Regions from separate parts of the Macrococcus sp. CoH-51_TC_04 genome, predicted to be linked through region 1. Evidence: riboswitches for the same ligand, from Rfam matches in the RefSeq annotation. Region 1 holds a riboswitch; each other region holds the start of a gene.
The links. A riboswitch is a leader RNA that binds a small molecule or an ion and turns the genes downstream of it on or off. The one in region 1 is predicted to bind thiamine pyrophosphate.
Positions count from the first base shown of each region.

Region 2: linked by a shared signal. The riboswitch ahead of tenA (thiaminase II) and the one ahead of tenA (thiaminase II) in region 1 are both predicted to bind thiamine pyrophosphate.
Region 3: linked by a shared signal. The riboswitch ahead of thiC (phosphomethylpyrimidine synthase ThiC) and the one ahead of tenA (thiaminase II) in region 1 are both predicted to bind thiamine pyrophosphate.
Region 4: linked by a shared signal. The riboswitch ahead of ACZ2V4_RS06495 (thiamine phosphate synthase) and the one ahead of tenA (thiaminase II) in region 1 are both predicted to bind thiamine pyrophosphate.

Region 1 is NZ_JBVGOY010000006.1:108,516-111,732, forward strand. Features, by position in the region: gene ACZ2V4_RS07380 (transglycosylase family protein) at 1-374, shown strand, start outside; gene ACZ2V4_RS07385 (LysM peptidoglycan-binding domain-containing protein) at 493-1,308, shown strand; TPP riboswitch at 1,392-1,488, shown strand; gene tenA (thiaminase II) at 1,549-2,217, shown strand; gene thiD (bifunctional hydroxymethylpyrimidine kinase/phosphomethylpyrimidine kinase) at 2,217-3,005, shown strand; gene thiM (hydroxyethylthiazole kinase) at 3,005-3,217, shown strand, end outside.
Region 2 is NZ_JBVGOY010000001.1:53,440-56,656, forward strand. Features, by position in the region: gene ACZ2V4_RS00260 (DUF1648 domain-containing protein) at 1-1,040, shown strand, start outside; TPP riboswitch at 1,091-1,186, shown strand; partial or broken gene tenA (thiaminase II) at 1,178-1,900, shown strand; gene ACZ2V4_RS00270 (PTS sugar transporter subunit IIC) at 2,080-3,090, shown strand; gene lepB (signal peptidase I) at 3,187-3,217, shown strand, end outside.
Region 3 is NZ_JBVGOY010000007.1:57-3,273, forward strand. Features, by position in the region: gene thiC (phosphomethylpyrimidine synthase ThiC) at 81-1,796, opposite strand; TPP riboswitch at 1,861-1,961, opposite strand; gene ACZ2V4_RS07545 (hypothetical protein) at 2,014-2,430, opposite strand; gene ACZ2V4_RS07550 (dihydrolipoamide acetyltransferase family protein) at 2,538-3,217, opposite strand, start outside.
Region 4 is NZ_JBVGOY010000005.1:87,925-91,141, forward strand. Features, by position in the region: gene ACZ2V4_RS06480 (thiazole synthase) at 1-275, opposite strand, end outside; gene thiS (sulfur carrier protein ThiS) at 277-474, opposite strand; gene ACZ2V4_RS06490 (NAD(P)/FAD-dependent oxidoreductase) at 455-1,561, opposite strand; gene ACZ2V4_RS06495 (thiamine phosphate synthase) at 1,534-2,115, opposite strand; TPP riboswitch at 2,198-2,296, opposite strand; gene ACZ2V4_RS06500 (hypothetical protein) at 2,386-2,844, shown strand; gene ACZ2V4_RS06505 (GNAT family N-acetyltransferase) at 3,024-3,217, shown strand, end outside.

The sequences.
Region 1 (3,217 bases):
TAGCACAAGAGCAAGTAGCGCAACCAGTGGCACAAAAGCCAGTAGAGCAAGCACCGGTCCAACAAGTAGCACAAAAGCCAGTAGAGCAAGCACCGGTCCAACAAGCAGCACAAAAGCCAGTACAGCAAGCAGCTCCTGCTGGAAATTCATCAATGGATGCACATTTACGCGTTATCGCACAACGTGAATCAGGTGGCAACCCTAATGCTGTTAATGCATCTGGATACTACGGATTATTCCAATTTTCACCATCAACATGGGCATCTGTAGGTGGAACAGGAAATCCTGCAAATGCTTCAGTTGAAGAACAATGGAAACGTGCAAGAATATTATATCAAACTGCTGGAGCTTCTCAGTGGTCAACGGCGTATTAATTAGTCAGAAATTTAACATAACACTTAATCTTTTATATTGTTGTAACCTATGAAATATGAAATTTTAATGTAGTTAACGTATTAAAATTGTAGATAATCTTTAGGAGGACTTTTCCAGATGAAAAAACTTTTAGCGGTAACGACAGTATTTGCAGTAGGTGGAACATTTGCAGCGACTCAAGCGGATGCAGCACAATATAGAGTAAAAAGTGGGGATTCTTTATGGAAAATCTCTCAAATCTATGGGACGTCAGTTCAAGCATTAAAGCATGAGAATGGATTGAGATCTAACTTAATTCATGTGAATCAAGTATTAAATATTAATGAGAATACAACAAAACGAAATACTTATAAATCAACATATAAATCTGCATACACAGCACCTGTAACTACAGGTTCATATTACCGCATCGTTCCTGGAGATACTTTGGGCAAGGTTGCATCACGTTACGGTGTATCTGTTGCGCAGCTTAAAGCATGGAATGGTTTGCATTCAGATTTAATTATTGCTGGACGTACATTGAAGGTTAATGGACCGGCTGTAGCAGCTGCACCCGTTACAAGAACAGCATATCAAGCACCAGTTAAACGTGCTGTTGCTAAGTCAGCATACCAAGCACCAGTAAGACAGACTGTTTATAAGGCATCGACGACAAAGCGTGTGACTACGACAAGGACACAAGCACCGGCTGTTCGTGTGAACAACGGATTAAACTGGGCAGCATTAGCAAGATGTGAATCTGGTGGCAATCCATCAATTAATACAGGAAATGGATACTATGGAATGTATCAGTTCAATTTACAGACATGGCGTGGTGTCGGTGGAAGTGGTTATCCACACCAAGCTTCTGCAGCAGAGCAAACGAAACGTGCTCAAATTTTATACAATATGCGCGGTGCGCAGCCGTGGCCAGTATGTGGGGCACGTTTATAGTAACGATATTAGAACTTTAAGGTGTATTCACTTTGAAGTTCTTTTTTTGCATTAATCCATTAACTTCGTTACACTAATATTAATATACACACTAGGGGTGCCTTGCGCTGAGACGGCTTTTGCCGAACCCTTCACCTGATCCGGATAATGCCGGCGTAGGAATGTTGTGCTAAGTACCCGTTATGTGTATTTAACCTATTTCCTATTAGGAGATAGGTTTTTATTTTTAGGAGGGATAACGTGTTTACGAGACAGTTGAAAAAAGAAGTAGAACCGATTATTGAATCGATTTATAATGATCCATTTATTCAAGGTATTATTCATGGGAATCTAAAGAAAGAAGCAGTAAAACATTACTTAAAGGCAGATAGTTTATATTTAAACGAGTTTGCAAAGATATATAGCCTACTTATTCCGAAACTAAATGATAGAGAAGGAATTCAGTTCTTACTCGGCCAAATCGATTTTGTTATGAATGGTGAAGTGGATGCTCACTATACATTAGCAGACTATGCAAGTGTTGATTATAAGACAGTGATTGAAGAAGGAGAATGGTATCCATCAAGTGATCATTATATTAAGCATATGTATTACAATGCCTACCGCTATAGTGATGCGAGCTTTACAATATGTGCGATGGCACCTTGTCCATATGTCTATCAGCAGCTGGCACTAAAGATTGCTGAACGTAATGACCTGGAAGGTAATCCGCTAAAACCTTGGGTCGACTTTTATTGTACAAATATGCATGAGCTTATCGGTCATTTAGATCGCTGGGTAGATGAGTTCAGTGAAACAGCTTCTGATGAAGAACTAAATATATTAAGAAAGAACTTTGTTGAAAGCTGTATTCATGAGAAGCGCTTCTTTAATATGTCCTATAACATTGAAACATGGGAGGGTTATTGATGAAAACAGCATTATCGATTGCCGGAACCGATCCTACAGGAGGTGCCGGAACGACAGTAGACTTGAAAGTCTTTCAGTCACGCGGCGTATACGGGATGAGTGTAATAACAAGTATTGTTGCACAAAATACATTAGGTGTGCAGGATGTCTTTAATCAGCCTGTGGATGTTATACAGAAGCAACTTGAAAGTGTATATTCAGACATTGTTCCGGATGCAGTAAAAACAGGAATGTTAGCAACAAGCGCAGTGATGGACGTGGTGAGACCGTATATAGAACGTTATAACGTCCCATATGTCATCGATCCAGTGATGGTGGCTAAAAGTGGAGATTTGTTGCTCGATGAGAACGGACAGAACGCCGTACGCACGAAGTTACTGGATATTGCGACGGTGGTGACACCAAATATCCCTGAGCTAGAGAAAATTGTTGGAATGAAGGTGGAAACGGAAGAAGATATCTTACGTGCAGGAAAAATATTTATCGATGAAATTGGTTCTCGAAGCGTGCTTATCAAAGGTGGACACTTAAAGGGAGATGCGACTGACTATCTCTTCACAAAGACGGGATTAATTACTTTGCCTGGAGAACGTTATAATACGAAGCACACACATGGCACGGGCTGTACTTATTCAGCTGTTATCACAGCAGAACTTGCCAAAGGGAAGAGTATAGAAGATGCTGTGCGATTAGCGAAGCGCTATATGGATATGGCCATTAAGTACACTCCTGGAATTGGTCATGGCCAGGGCCCAGTAAATCACTTTAAGTTTCAGGAGGTTGAATAATGACAAAACTCACTCAACTTCGTAAAGACAACCCGTTGATCATCTGTATTACGAATGATGTCGTCAAAAACTTTACAGCGAACGGCCTGCTCGCACTTGGTGCAAGCCCTGCGATGGCGACAGAACGTCAAGAAATGGATGAGTTTTTAGCGTATGCTGGTGCGTTACTAATCAATATAGGATCAATTGAAGAAGGGGATAAGGAAAACATG
Region 2 (3,217 bases), on a different contig from region 1:
ATGCACGATATATCAGAAGAAATATTCTCTTTAGTGTGTATGTTCCAGACAGTAAGCGTAATGATAGTAAGGTGAGAAATATTGCGCAAACGTATAAACGAAATGTATTCATTATCAGTATATTATTTGCAGTTATTCATTTATTGTTGAGGACGATATTACAATCTGAATTGCAGTTTATCCTGTTTACGATACTTATATTCCTATTGATTATCGCAATGATCTGGATATATAGAAGTGCATTTAATCAGATGAGATCTTTAAAAGAAAAAGAAGACTGGATGGCAGACATTAAAATGTATAAAGCTGTAGATACAAGTTTAATGGATGAAGAAAATTCGACGACTTCATACTTCTATATGATACAATTCGTAATGCTCATGGCAGCGGTAATATATGTTGCAATGAACTATCATACAATACCTGACACAATTGCGACGCACTGGGGGCTTAATGGTGTACCGGATAATTGGAGTGATAAAAATATAATAACTGTATTCTTCCCTTCAGGCATAGCACTCTTTATGATATTTGTGTTATGGGGTTCAAGCAAAGGGTTATCACTTTACCAGTCAAATGTGAGTCCGGCAAACAAAGAAGCTTCGAAAAAGTATGCGACAGATACGAAGCGCAATAACGAGATGTTACTGCACGTCATATCATTTATTATGACAATTTTATTTATCTTCATTCTCGTAAGACCTGTTCTGTTCGGGAAAGAATATATGCCACCTTATATAATGGAAAGTATTATATTTATATCAATTGTCGTGGTGATATTTGGTATTATTCAGCAGATTAGCAATGATAAGAAGTATCGTGCCTCAGCCGCTTTAAATGATAAAGCACCGTATCATAATGAAAAAAATTACATATGGGGACTATTTTATTATAATAAAGAAGATGATAACGTGTGGGTACCAAAATTATCTGAATTTGGGATGACACTCAATATGGCAAGACCAGCTGCATGGTTTATCGCATTTATGATTATTGTGTTTCCTATAATACCGATAGTGATTATGATTATAATGGCTTGAGATAAATATTTAATATGATACGATTATACTGTACTACAAATAAAAATAAAAAATGTCACTAGGGGTGCATTCGTGCTGAGAGGAGTAATCCGACCCTTTGAACCTGTTTGGTTTATACCAGCGTAGGGAAGTGCTTAATGCCTATACCTGCGTATAGGCATTTTTTATTGAGGAGGAATAACATGTTTACTGAGCGCATATTAAAGCGTGTCGAACCGATCTGGGCTTCTTATCTGGAACATCCTTTCGTTAAGGGGCTAGGTGATGGTTCGCTTGAGAAGGAAAAGTTTCAGTTCTGGTTAAAACAAGATTATGTTTATTTAATTGATTAGGCTAAATTAATGGCGATCGGGAGTGCGAAGGCACCTGACCTGCGTGTGATGGGCATATTCTCTAAACTGCTGCATGGTACGTTGTTTATGGAGATGGATTTACATCGCAGCTATGCGAAACAGTTTGGCATTTCTGAAAGTGAATTAGAAGCAACTGAAGCGGCATCAGTGAATACAGCGTATACGAGCTATATGCTGAACCATGCACAGCGTGGTGGTGCCGAACATGTTACGGCGTGTCTGCTTGCGTGCGCATGGAGTTATAACTATATCGGGAATCATTTAGCGGAGCAGGACGGCGCATTAGATGATAATAATCCATATCGTGACTGGATTGAAACATATTCAGGGGAAGCATTTACGGAACTTACGAATGATGCAATTGCACTGATGGATGAGCTTGCTGAAGGTATGCCGGAGCGTGTACTTGCAGATTTAGAGGAGATTATTGTTAAAACAAGCTACTACGAGTATATGTTCTGGGAGATGTGTGAATTTAAAGCACATTGGGACATTCCAGTGAAGTAAGTTGTAATGTTAGAATAGTTAAAGTCAGAAGCTAAGCGAATACTTAGCTTCTGACTTTATTATTTATTTAAAAAGAAAATTTCGAAAAGTGTGAAATGTATACGACAACAATCGATTATTTTTTGTTACTATAATAAGAACACATATATATATTATAAAAACAGGAAGGGATTGTTGATGTGGATATTTTGATTGGAACAGGTTTCTTACTCCTTGTCCTTGTGCTGTTTACGTTATTTACGTATAAAGCACCATCTGGTATGAAGGCGATGGGGGCATTAGCGAATGCCGCGATTGCAACATTTCTTGTCGAGGCGTTTCAGAAATACGTTGGTGGAAATATATTCGGAATAAAGTTTCTAGAAGAATTAGGAGATACAGCCGGAAGTCTCGGTGGTGTAGCAGCAGCTGGTTTAGTTGCTTTATCTATTGGTGTATCTCCCGTTTATGCACTCATTATAGCAGCAAGCTGTGGTGGCCTTGATTTATTACCCGGGTTCGTTGCAGGGTATGTCGTTGGTTATGTTATGAAATATGCTGAAAAATATGTGCCTGAAGGTGTTGATCTAATTGTAGGAATTATTATTATCGCGCCGCTTGCACGTATGCTTGCAATGCTTGTTACACCATTAGTAAATAATACGCTAATTAAAATTGGCGAAGTGATACAGCAATCTACAGATGCGAGTCCGCTGGTTATGGGATTTGTGCTTGGTGGTATTATTACGGTTGTAGGAACTGCACCACTGAGTTCGATGGCTCTAACAGCACTACTTGGTCTGACAGGGTTACCGATGGCGATAGCTGCAATGGTATCATTCAGTTCAGCGTTTATTAATTCAACGATGTTCTATAAATTAAAGTTAGGAGATCGTGCCTCTATCTTAGCTGTTGGCATCGAACCGTTATCACAGGCAGATATTATATCCTTAAATCCTGTACCGATCTATTCTTGTAACTTTATCGGTGGTGCACTTGCGGGTATGGTTATTGCACATTCTGGAATGATTAATGATGCACCTGGAACAGCGAGTCCTCTAGCTGGATTTTTAGTGATGTTCGGCTTTAACGAACCACTTCAGATTATTGGATGGGGTAGCGTTATTGCAGTAATCTGTCTAATTGTTGGGCTAGTAGGAAGCCGTATATTTAAATCTTATCCTCTGCGCAGGAAATCAGAATTTATATAATTGGTTTATACATCTAAAGTATGGCAGTATGACATTATCTTTTTATATATTATTAATGGTATAATAGCATAGAATTTTGAAATAAGGAGATAACATATGTTAAAAGAGATAAAAGAATGGATCATAT
Region 3 (3,217 bases), on a different contig from region 1:
CCTTAGTAAGGGTGCAGTGCCCTGGTATAAGGGTGGTGCTTTTATATATGAATAAACTGCGCTCCGATTCACAGCAAATTCTAAGAGTAAATTTCACTACCTTGTGCTTTGAATTTATCAGCCATTTCCTGCATTCCTTTATCTTTACGTAAATCATGAGAAATACGCATCGAACAGAATTTAGGTCCGCACATACTACAGAAGTGTGCGACTTTCGCCGCTTCAGCAGGTAGTGTTTCATCATGATATTCCTTCGCACGTTCTGGATCTAGTGACAAATTAAACTGATCGATCCAGCGAAATTCAAAGCGTGCCTTACTAATAGCATTATCTCGTTCATCAGCACCTGGTAAGCCTTTCGCAAGATCCGCTGCATGTGCAGCAATCTTATATGTTACAACACCTGTTCTTACATCATCTTTATTCGGTAGTCCGAGATGTTCTTTCGGTGTAACATAGCATAGCATCGCTGTTCCGTATGAACCGATGTTTGCAGCGCCAATCGCTGATGTAATATGGTCATATGCAGGTGCAATATCTGTCGTCAATGGTCCTAACGTATAGAATGGTGCTTCATTACAATAGAAATCTGCAAGTTCCTGATTCTCTTTGATCTTATGAAGCGGCACATGTCCTGGTCCTTCTATCATCACTTGAACGTCATGTGCCCAGGCAACCTTTGTTAGTTCACCAAGCGTCTTCAGTTCCGCCAACTGACTTTCATCGTTCGCATCATAAATTGAACCTGGTCTTAAACCATCACCAAGTGATACAGCAATGTCATAATTCTTTAAGATTTCACAAATTTCTTCAAAGTGTGTGTATAAGAAGCTTTCTTCATGATGAGCTAAACACCACTGTGCCATAATCGAACCTCCACGTGACACGATACCAGTCAGACGATTTACTGTCATCGGCACATACCTTAACAATACACCCGCATGAATTGTAAAGTAGTCTACGCCTTGTTCAGCTTGTTCAATCAACGTATCTCGATACACTTCCCACGTTAAATCTTCAGCAATGCCATCCACTTTTTCTAATGCTTGATAAATAGGTACTGTTCCAACAGGTACCGGTGAATTTCTGAGTAAATATTCACGTGTCGCATGAATATTCTTACCTGTAGATAAATCCATAATCGTATCGGCTCCCCAATGTGTCGCCCACACCATCTTTTCAATCTCATCTTCGATAGATGATGATACTGCAGAGTTTCCGATATTCGCATTAACCTTCACTTTAAAGTTCTTACCAATAATCATCGGTTCAGATTCTGGATGATTAATATTGTTCGGAATAATTGCTCGCCCTCTTGCAATCTCACTACGTACAAATTCAGGGTCGACGTTCTCACGAATCGCGACAAATTTCATCTCTTTCGTAATGATTCCTTGCTTTGCATAATGCATCTGTGTCACGTTTTTGCCATCACGCGCACGTTTTGGATCATACTTAAATGGCGTCTCTACAAACTTATTATGCGTGATATCTTTAAAACCATTATCAACCGCAAGTACTCTGCGTCCTGTATATTGTTCTACATCGTCACGGCTATCAATCCATCGTTCACGTAATTTAGGAATACCGCGCTCAACATCAATATTATATGCATCATCATGATAAACACCACCCGTATCGTAGACAACAACTGGTGCATTGGAAGTAGTGCCTTGATCTGTCACAGTATCGGTTAATGTAATTTCACGGAAAGGTACTTTAATATCCGTATCCTCGCCCTTACCCGCTCTAAAGATTCTCTTACTTGCTGGAAATGACTTCTTCAAATTTACCATACAAAAAAACCTCCTAGTTAGATTCATTACTAGGAGGTGAAGTTTCACGACAAAAAAATATCATAAGTATACACGCTCGCTTCCCTACGCTGGTATTAACCAAACAGGTTCAAAGAGTCAAGGATATTCCTTTCTCAGCTCATAAGAGCTCCCCTAGCAATCGTCTTATTAAGTTGTACACATAAACAATATCACTGATTTGTTCATGTTGCAAATATTAATTAAACCAGCTACGCACGAGCTTCTCTACTTCTTTCGTTTCATCGATCAATGATTTCATCATATCGATATCAGCTTTATCACCAAGAAGATCTTCAACGGCTTTTGTATCCAATACACGTTTCACTGCATCTGCAATGAAAGGCTCTTCTGTATGTGTAGCTTGCGCGTTGCTTGTCTGTTCATTGCTTTCAGTATGCACATCTTCTGCAAATTTCGATTCTAATTGCTTAGGGTTATTAAATGCCTCAATAACCTCCATCAGTGCAATACGCAGATCATTATATTCTTTGATATTCTTAAGATCATTCAAACGTTGTTTCACTTGTTCATTCTGCTTTAAATATTTCACTGATTGAACGGCACCAAAACCAACTGCACCGACAACGATTCCACGTTTAATCCATTTGTTCATCGTAATTCCTCCATTAAGTCAATTACCTTTATTATACGTTAAGTCGCTGAATTATACATCTTTTGTGCATGTTCAAAATAATATAGAGAGGGCTATGCCCTCTCTATCTACAATATCAGCAAATATGGATGCTCGATAAATGTTTTAATACGACTCAAGAATTCCGCTCCATCTGCACCATCTATAACTTGATGATCAATAGTGAGACTCAGAGGTAACATCTTTTTCTCATACGGTTTGCCGTCTTTTAATGCTACTTCACTTTGTAATGAACCAACCCCTAGTATCCCAACTTCCGGTGCGTTAAGTACCGGTGTAAAGTATTCTATACCGCCTGCACCGATATTTGTGATGGTAAATGTTCCATCCTTCATTGCACCTTGAGACAACTCTCCATTTCTCGCCGCAGCAGATAAAGTTTCGATGGCACTTGAAATTTCACCTATAGATTTACTTTCAGCGTTATGGATCACTGGAACCATCAGTCCATCTTCCAGACTTGTTGCAATTCCAATATTCACATCTTTATGATGGTATAACTTCTCATCACTGTAAGTTGCATTCATTCTTGCATCATCTTTAAGTACTAATGCAACGGCTTTTGTAATCAGTGCGGTAACTGTTACTTTAATATCTAATTCATTGTTGCTAACCTCTTTTTTTAACTTCTTATTAAATTTCAGCAACGCATCTGCTTCTACTTTTTGGTGCAACGTTAATTGTGCGGTTGACTGTAAACTATGCATCATGTTGTCAGCAATCGCACGTCTCATATTCGATAATGGCT
Region 4 (3,217 bases), on a different contig from region 1:
CACATCCCTGCAGCTCGGGCGATCTCAGCAATTTTTACAGCCTCTTCTGCAGTCTTAGCGCCGGCTGTATTAGGGAATGTAATATATTTATCTAAATCAACAGATTCTAATGGATTCGGTAAGTCTTTATCATAGAGGTTCATGCGTCGCACAGCGAACGTTAATGCATTCGTTTCGCTTGCATCTACCGCTTCACGCTGTATATCACCATTTTCAAATTTTCCTGTACCAAGGATGAGTCTCGATTCAAGTTCTATTGGTCCAATCTTTAGCATATTAACCGCCTCCTACAAATTCTAATAATTCTAATCGTTGTTCTGGTCTAATTTCAGTCTCATCCCACTTGTCTTTTTGTACGGGCATATCATCGATTACGATAACCGCACGCTTTAAATCGATATTCAAAGTTTCTAAAAATGGAACAAGCATCGTTTCTTGTGTTTCGTACAATTCATCATTTAAGTATAGTTTCATGTATATCCTCCAGTTTAAAATGATCTTTATATTTCATTGCAAGCGGATGCTGTTTATCGAACATAAGTTTATGCATCAGTGCTCCGGTAATCTTCGATAAGAGGATGCCATTACGATAATGACCGGTTGCGACAAATAGATTATCACGGACCTCATCGATTACTGGTCGCTGCAGTGGGTTATCGGGACGAAAGCCGCATCTGCTATCGACAATTTCACCATTCATGAGTTCTGGTAATAGGTCCAGCGTCATTTCTTTTAGCCAGTCGATACCTTCTTCACTTACTGTGTTGTCACCATTCATCGATGTCGTTGCACCTATCACATATAAATCATCTGACTTCGGTACGATATAATGCCCATTTGTCTGGAACAATGTCTCTTTCATATCTAATGTATGGTGATGTATCGTCATCACTTCACCTTTTACACCGTGCATTTCAAGATGGATACCAAGAGATTTAAGGATGTCGCCTGAATACATACCTGCTGCAACGACGATTTGCTGTGCTTCATATGTTTGCGAGCTGGTACGCACATTAAATCCATCATTTGCTTTCACGTCTATTACGCGATCGTGAATAAACGTAACATCTTCATTTAATGTCATGAGTGCCTGATGGTATTTAACAGCATTGACTTGTCCATCTGTCGGAATCCACATCGCAAGGTCATGATTGCGGATATAACCATGTGCAAACTCATCCAAACGATTTTTAACTAACTCTGTTGTCTTAAACTGTGCATTAAGAAAATCATACTGTTGAAGTAAAGATTCATGCTCGCCATGTGAAGCAATCTTTAATAAACCATGCTGCTGATAATCGATTACATAACCTAAATGTGCCAATTCATCAGCAAAATCTTTCATCATACGTTGCCCTTCCATAGAAAACTGGAAGAGAGGGGAATCAGAATAAAATTCATTTTGTGCACCAAGCATACCGCCAGCAGCATGCGTCGCTCTGCATCTACTAAAATCATCAATAATGGCAATCGAAATACCTTCTTGTTTTAAGTGATAGTATATACTCTGGCCAATAATGCCGCCACCGATAATTAAGACATCGAATTTCGTAATAACCACTCCTTTCGAACGTGCTCAAGATGTGCCTTATGCTGAAACAAACGAATACCACTGAATCCACTAAATCGAGTATCAAGCTGATGTATCGTATGTTCATCGATACCACCGATTGCAACAATCGGGATATCATATGAAAGTACTGTGCCAATTACAGACGCACTTTGAGGTGTGAGACCTGGCTTTGAAGGCGTAGGGAAGACGTGACCGAATATACAGTAATCAAGCACGCCATCAATCAGGCGCACGCTGTCCTCACTGTGCACACTCATACCGACACGAAATTCAGGATGTTGTTGCTTGAATACTATCGCATCACCAGCACGCTCCTTAAAATGGATGCGTGTCAGACCATGCTTTATCATCAAATGAGGTGTATTATGCACAATAATCTTAGAAGGATCTATGTGCCGTTTCAACTGCATAATAAATACATCCAGCGCATCATCACACGCATCTAGACGTAGAATCACACCATCAATCAAAGCTTCTACATCCACAATCGACTGTATAACAGCATCACTCGGTTCCACGAATGGTGTAATCATATAAAACATAAGCAACCTCCAAAAAAAGACCACCCGCAAACAAACTACGGGTGGTCAAAATATATAAAAAATATATAAATATTTATAATTATATAAATGATAACTGCTTCCCTACGTTGGAATTATCCAAATCAGGTTATGAGAGTCAGACAAAGTCTTCTCAGCTCTAAGAGCACCCCTAGCCATATTCGATTATGTAATTAAGAATAGCACTCAATGGCTGATAATTCAAACTTCTAAATTTAAATGATAAAATAGAAAAAGAAAGGGGATGTAAAAATGAATGAAATAAATGAAAAACAATTAGCAGCATTGCTAGATGAACACGCTGAACTGCGTGAAAATATGAGTAACGGTGAACGAGATGATATAGATGAAGCACAATTAAAACAAGTAACGATGGGTAGATTACAAGAAGAACGCATGACATCTGAAGAAATATTAAGAGAAATCGATGAACAGGAATCACTAGATATAGAGAACGAAATCGCACATAAAGAAGTGCATATCTTCAAATATGTAATGTATACGATTGAAATCTATAAAGACGTCGAACTTACACTAGACAGACTTAGAAATTTAATGGCACATGAATATGCAGAGATGACAGAAGAAAGTCTGATGCATTATCTTAAAGACTATGAATCAGCAGGATATATCCGACTGAACGAAACAGAAACAGGTGTTACAGTATCTAAAACATTTCTCGGGGAATGTGCTTTAGCGTTAGTGAAATAAAGAAGCGGCTTGATTAGTGGCTTGTATTTGCTTACAAAAATATAAATATTAATAATTTATAATATCAAATACTTAGAAGAAAGATTAAGACATGCCTGTCATTCCAACAACTCAATATGTATAGATTAACCATAAAATAAACTTTTATAAATAATTATAAAGATATAAGGAAGGATAGCATGAATTCTAAAATAAGAAGTATGACTGAAGATGATATTCCAAAGATACAACACATTGCAAAACTCAGCTGGCATGATACATATGAAGGAATAATACCGCTTCATATACAAGATAATTTTTTAGAGATGGCCTACAGTTCATCTATGTTAGAAAAAAGGTTAGCGTTGACGAAAATGTATGTAGCAGAATTCGA